One region of the Paenibacillus sp. S28 genome, then DNA from elsewhere that is predicted to be linked to it. Evidence: riboswitches for the same ligand, from Rfam matches in the RefSeq annotation. Region 1 holds a riboswitch; the other holds the start of a gene.

What was found. Region 1 has a riboswitch for S-adenosylmethionine ahead of metA (homoserine O-acetyltransferase MetA). Riboswitches for the same ligand answer to the same signal wherever they lie in the genome.
Region 2: another riboswitch for S-adenosylmethionine. It lies ahead of IAE55_RS21105 (methionine ABC transporter ATP-binding protein); the one in region 1 lies ahead of metA (homoserine O-acetyltransferase MetA).

Annotation. Positions count from the first base shown of each region.
Region 1 is NZ_JACVTM010000024.1:26,278-29,687, forward strand. Features, by position in the region: gene IAE55_RS31150 (HRDC domain-containing protein) at 1-170, shown strand, start outside; gene corA (magnesium/cobalt transporter CorA) at 296-1,231, opposite strand; SAM riboswitch class I at 1,656-1,782, shown strand; gene metA (homoserine O-acetyltransferase MetA) at 1,905-2,840, shown strand; gene IAE55_RS31165 (PLP-dependent transferase) at 2,865-3,410, shown strand, end outside.
Region 2 is NZ_JACVTM010000009.1:58,692-62,101, forward strand. Features, by position in the region: gene IAE55_RS21100 (methionine ABC transporter permease) at 1-560, opposite strand, end outside; gene IAE55_RS21105 (methionine ABC transporter ATP-binding protein) at 560-1,576, opposite strand; SAM riboswitch class I at 1,729-1,864, opposite strand; gene IAE55_RS21110 (Cthe_2314 family HEPN domain-containing protein) at 1,954-2,673, opposite strand; gene IAE55_RS21115 (UbiD family decarboxylase) at 2,698-3,410, opposite strand, start outside.

The DNA of each region.
Region 1 (3,410 bases):
TGTGGGCCGCGTTGGAGGAGCTGGGCGATGCGCTCTTGAAGCCGGTGCTGCTGCAAGTATACGGAGAGGATGCCGCCGCCGGAAGCGGTATGGAGCAGCGTTATGAGCGGATCCGTCTGATCCGCATCCGGTTCCGCCGGCAGCCCGGCAGCCGCAGAAGCGTGGGGTGAACGGGGGGCTTCCCCGCCGGAGTTACGGATGGTGACCATGCAAAAAGGACGAAGGCTCTAACCGCATGCGGCCGTCTCCTTCGTCCTGTTTTCCAATGAATGATGATGGGGTGATGCGCTGACTTTCAAATCCAGTCTTTTTTCTTGAAAATGACAACCATGCCGAGACCAAGGACGAGCATGATGCCGAGGATCATGAAATAACCGTATTTCCAATGAATTTCCGGAATGTTATCGAAGTTCATGCCATAGATTCCTGTAATGATCGTCAATGGCATGAAGATCACGGTCATGGCCGTAAACACTCTCATGATCTCGTTCGCGCGGTTGGCGATACTTGACTGGTAGGCCTCGCGCAAGTTGCTCATCAGATCGCGGTACGTGTCGAATGTTTCGGAAATTTTGACCGCATTTTCGTAAATGTCGCTGAAATATTTTTGCAGCTGATCGTCAATCAGCCGGAGGTCTTTTTTATTTAACGTATTGATGACATCCTTTTGCGGACCCAGCACTTTTTTCAGCCACAGAATCTCGCTTCGCAGACCGATAATTTCGTTCAAATGGGACTTTTTCGTGTGCATGAGAATGTCTTCTTCGAGCTTCTCGATTTTGGCTTCGATCCGGTCGCCGACCACAAAGTAGTTGTCAACCACGAGGTCGATCAACAGGTACAGAAAACGGTCCGGTCCGCTGACTTCCTGTTCCCACAGGATCGGCTTCAACGACCGCAGCTCGTTGATTTTCTGTTTCGTCACCGTAATGATGAAGTGTCTTCCGAGGAAAACGTTCAGTGCGCGCAGAAAAATCTCCTCGTCGTCAAACCGGATGCTGTTGACCACGATAAAATAGTGGTTTTCGTAAATTTCGATCTTCGGGCGCTGCTCCTCGTCGCTGAGACAGTCTTCAACCGCCAGATCATGCAGCGAAAACAGCGGCTGCAGCTCCGCGAGGTCGTCGACGTCGGCGTCGATCCAGTAAAAGCCGGCCAAAGGGGGGGTTAGTACAGTTTGCAGGTCATCGATTGGAGTAAATACTCCTTCGTTTACCAACCGGATTTTCATATGACTTCACTCCTTGCTCAAGATGTTTGAGCATAGAAAAGAAATCAGCGCTGCCGGTCAGCGGGATTTGGGGGAGTACTGAATAAACGTACGGGCATGAAAACGAAAACTTCCCTCTGCCGGCAAGCTGATCTCAGGTCTATGCAGTTGTGTTTTCCATGCATTCAGCTTCGGGCTCGGGTCGCCTTCCATCTTTCATGTCACCTCAGTCATATCGGGGTATGAAACACTTGTCTAGTATAACGCCGGGTTTTATTCCTTTCAAGAACAAAATGGCGGCCGGCAGGTCCCGATAACAGGGTATGGAAGCGACCTTCGATCGGTGCACGAAATGCTGCCGAAAATGACAAATCCGCGTCTTGACGAAGGATGGGCTTATGATTTAAAGTAAGGAACAAGACAATGAAAAATTGAATACAGCGAAATCTTATCAAGAGCAGGTGGAGGGACTAGCCCGATGAAACCCGGCAACCGGCGGTATTTACGCACGGTGCTAATTCTTGCAGGAGCATGGCAGCGGCCTTTAGGCGTTGTCTCCTGACAGATGAGAGAGGCGCGGTAATGAGCGTGTAATGACCTTTCTCTTTTGTGTGGGAAAGGTCATTTTTGTATACTCGGCTTCTTCTCAAGCTACGATTTTCGCGGTCTTCAGAAAAAAGGAGAGATGATAACGATGCCGATCAAGATTCCCGACACTTTACCGGCGAAAGAAGTTCTTACCCGGGAAAATATTTTCGTCATGGACGATACCAAAGCGTATCACCAGGACATCCGTCCGCTGCGCATCGCGATTCTCAATCTGATGCCGACCAAGGAAACGACAGAAACCCAGCTTCTCCGCCTGCTTGGGAACTCGCCGCTGCAGGTCGACATTGTGCTGCTTCATCCCGGCTCCCATATTTCCAAGAACACGCCTTCGGAGCACCTGAAGTCGTTCTACAAAACGTTCGATGAAGTGAAGCACCGCCGTTTTGACGGTATGATTATCACCGGCGCGCCGGTCGAAAAAATGGATTTTGAAGACGTGAACTATTGGGATGAGCTCCGCGAGATTATGGACTGGACCAAAACGAACGTCACTTCGACGATGCATATCTGTTGGGCCTCCCAGGCCGGATTGTTCCACCACTACGGCATTCCGAAGTGGGACCTGAAGGAGAAATGCTTCGGCGTATTCCCGCACCGGGTGATGAAGAACAACGTGAAGCTTCTCCGCGGCTTCGACGATGTATTCTATGTACCGCACTCCCGCCACACCGAGGTGCGGCGCGAGGATATCGAGCATGTGGAGGAGCTGGAGATTCTCTCGGAGTCAGAGGAAGCCGGCATTCATATGGTAGCAAGCAAAGACGGCAAGCAGATCTTTGTGGCAGGCCACTCCGAATACGATCCGGACTCGCTGAAATGGGAGTATGAGCGCGATATCGCGAAAGGCATGGACATGAAAATTCCAGTTAACTACTACCCGAACGACGATCCGAATCAGGCTCCGCTCGCCATCTGGCGCTCGCATGCCAACTTATTATTCGCAAATTGGCTGAATTACTATGTATATCAGGAGACTCCTTATGATATCGGGGAGAGTCTTGAAGTCTGGCCGCAAATTTAGTCGACCCTACAGGAGGATACGCACATGGAAAAGGAACCATGGAAAATTGAAAGCAGATTGGCCCAAATCGGCTCCGTCGAAGAACCTGTGACCGGAGCGGTAAACTTCCCGATTTATCAGGCAACCGCCTTCCGCCATCCGAAGCTTGGGCAAAGCACCGGTTTTGATTACGCCCGGACCGCCAGCCCGACCCGCAAAGTGCTCGAAGCCGCGGCAGCGAAACTGGAATCTGGGGACGCCGGCTTTGCCTGCAGCTCAGGCATGGCTGCGCTGCAAACCATCTTCACCCTGTTCAGCCAGGGCGATCACCTGATCGTTTCGCTGGACCTTTACGGTGGTACATACCGCCTGCTGGAAAGAATCCTTTCCAAATACGGGGTTACCGCAACGTATGTCGACACCAACAATCTGGACGAGCTGGAACAGTCCAGACGCCCGAACACGAAAGCGGTGTTTATCGAGACCCCGACGAATCCGCTCATGATGATTACGGACATCGAAGCCGTCTCCAATTGGGCGCACCGCCACGGCTTGCTGTCCATCGTGGACAATACGCTCCTCACGCCGTTC
Region 2 (3,410 bases), on a different contig from region 1:
TAATAACCGTAGCGGATCGCCAAATCGCCGAGACCGCCTCCGCCAACCATCCCCGACATCGCCGTATAGGATACGAGTGTCACGACCGTAATCGTAATTCCGGCCAGCAGGCCTGGTCTTGCTTCGGGCAGCAGCACCCGCGTGATGACCTGCCAGGTCGAAGCGCCCATCGAATGCGCCGCCTCGATTACGCCGCGGTCCACTTCGCGCAGCGATGTTTCGACCAGTCTGGCGAAGAACGGCGCAGCACCGATCACCAGCGGCGGAATCGTTCCCAGCACCCCGAAGGTGACGCCGACGATCGCTTTCGTGACCGGGATCAGGGCGACGATCAGGATGATAAACGGGACCGAACGGAGGATGTTCACGATAAAGGAAATGACCGCATAGACGGCACGCACCCAGCCCGTCGTCGAGCGCGATGCCATAAACAGCACGATGCCGATCGGAAGACCGAGGACAAAGGTGAACACCGCGGAAGCCCCGAGCATTTTCAGCGTATCCAGGGTGGCTACGCCGATCTCGTTCCAGTCAACCGAGGAAAAATCCAAACCCCACATCAGTTCATCACCTCCACGTCAAGCCCTTGCTCGCTCAGCTTCGCGAGCGTCGCATCGATCTGATCCCGTCCGCCCTCAAAGCGGACAATCAGCTGCCCGTACGGGGTATCTTTAATGGTGGAAATGGTGCCCTGCAGGATGGCGAAATCCGCCCCCGTCTCGCGCACGGTCCGGGACAAGATGGACTCGTACGTTTTGCTGCCGAGAAACGTAATTTTCACAGCCTGCGCCGAACCCGTTCCGGAAGCCTGGGCAGCCAGCTCAAGCGGTTCGCCCTGGCTCTGCTCCCCGCGGACAAAATCCTTGGTCACGGGGTGCTGCGGCTTCAGGAATACGTCCGTTACCGCGCCTTCTTCAACGATGCCGCCTTGATGGATCACGGCCACCCGGTCGCAGATGCTCTGGATGACGTGCATCTCATGGGTGATCAGGACGATCGTCAGATTAAACCTCTGGTTAATGTCCAGCAGAAGCTTCAGGATCGAATCCGTCGTCTGCGGATCGAGCGCCGAAGTCGCTTCGTCGCACAGCAGCACCTGCGGATCGCTGGCCAGCGCGCGGGCGATGCCCACTCTCTGCTTCTGGCCTCCCGACAACTGGGCCGGATATTTATTGCGGTGGGCTTCCAGCCCGACCAGCGCGATCAGCTCGTTAACCTTAGCCTCCACCTCCGCTTTGCCCTTACGGGCTAACCGGAGCGGAAAAGCAATGTTGTCATACACTGTCGCCGAGCTAAGCAGATTGAAATGCTGAAAAATCATCCCGATCTTCCGCCGTTCGTTCTGCAGCCGCTGCTTGCTCAGGCCCGTCAGATTAACGCCGCCTACCCATACCTCTCCGGAGGTCGGGCGTTCCAGCAGGTTCATGCACCGGATCAAGGTGCTCTTCCCTGCGCCCGAGTGGCCGATCACGCCGAAAATTTCTCCTTTATTAATGCTGAGGTTCAGCCCGGACAAAGCCTCCGTCGCCTTTGCCCCTTGGCCGTACCTTTTCGTCAGCTGCTTCAGTTCGATCAACCGAAGGGCCCCCTCTCTTCCCCCTATCCTACCCGGATAGGGTTCGCATAATCTATCTAAATGACCAGTCTATTCTATTGAATCCAGGCAAAATAAAAAGCCCCTCTGACAGAATCAGAAAAGGGGCTCCCTTATTTGTAAAAGTCGCTGCCTTCTCATCTGCCAACCTGCAGCTCAAGCTGCAGCTTGTAGGAATTAGCACCATGACATTCGAGTAACGGCGGATGCCGTGCTCAAATCGGTTGCCGGGCTTCATCGGGCCTGTCCCTCCGCCTCTCTCGATAAGAAAAGATTATGAAATTAATGATGACGTGTTTTCATTTTTACAGTATAGATATATTTGCCCACTTTGTCAAAAGGAAATTTGTTGTATCCCTTTATGGATGCATGCCTTCCTTTTTCCACAGCTTGTTGGCGTAATGAAAGGAAGCCGAGAGCGACTTGCATACCATGTCCAGCCCCTGCTTCAGCTCGCTCAAATGCTGGTCCAGATCCTCCAGCTCGACCTTATCCTTAAGACCTTGGTGCCGCTGCCACAAGTCATCCTGCATCTCGGAGTTCATGTAATGAACCTCCGCATTGCGCCGTTTGCGCAGCACGTTCAGGGCGCTCTTGTATTCGTCCTTAATCTTCGACAGCTGCCCGGCCAGGCCTTCATGGGTTTTCATGTAGTGAAACTGCCGGAGCACCGTAAAATAGGAAAAATGCGGTTTGGTCTTCTGCGTGTTCAGATCAAACAGATCATTGAGCACCGTACCGAGTTTGTCCAGAACGGAAAACACGCGGATAAACCCGTTTTTATAGAAGTATACGTACCTGGCGTACTCGGCCTGCTCCTCAATCGTCATGTCATCCACATAACCGGCCTTGACCGATTGACGGAAAAAGGAAGCGGCATACCAGCTCTGCTCCAATTCATCCAGGGAAGACACCAAACCGCGTGTCCATATCTCCAGTTTACGGTAATCATGGCTGGGATCCTCATTCTTTTCGATCTCGTTCTGGAGCAAATGGATCGTCTCCACCATCGTTTCGATGGCATCTTCGAGCAGCCCGTTATTTTGGCGGGGCATCTCTCCAAGCAGCGTTCGCAGCATCGGCATTCTCTCCCTGATCAGTATTTACGCAAAATAACTGTTCCAGCGTTCATCCACCTTCTTGACGATATCCTCCCGCGGAATCAGTTCGTCCGGATACCCGGTTTTCATGCGTGCATCCACTACAATCGGCAGTCGGTACGACAGATGGTGATTCCGTACTTCGGCACCCGCATAGATGTCCGTGGCCGGGTTGAAGCGCGTAAACACCGTCCACAGGAAGGACGTCTGGTCGGCTGCCGTCTGGCGGGCATCGTCCACCAGAAGGACGAGCGGCCATTCGGTTCCCTTCTCCTGCAGCCGCTGCAGCAGGCGCTCCGGCAGCTCCGGTTCGTCCTCGTACCCTGCGCCTGAGACAAGGAGGCAGCCTCCGCAGTAAGGAACAATCTGTTCGATCTCCGCGATCGGCCCCTCCTCATAAGCACGCGGCAGCTCGCGGACCGGCTCCCCGATCCCCATCAGCACGGCTTTGCTGCCGTGGTTCAGCTTGCGTCCGGTGTAATCGAGCGTATCGTGGGATGTCTTATTAAATATAAACAGATCGACGGTCGGGTTAAACCGCGCAAGCACCGTTTCCAGCAGCTCGCTGGCGTTCTCGAGATCGACCGGCTGGTCGGTCAGGATCAGGAATTTGGTGAGGGACAGCTGACCTTCGCCCAGCATCCGGAAGGCGGATACGAGCGCTTCGCGGGAGTAACTGACGCGGACAATAGCCGAAGCAAGGGCATGGAATCCCG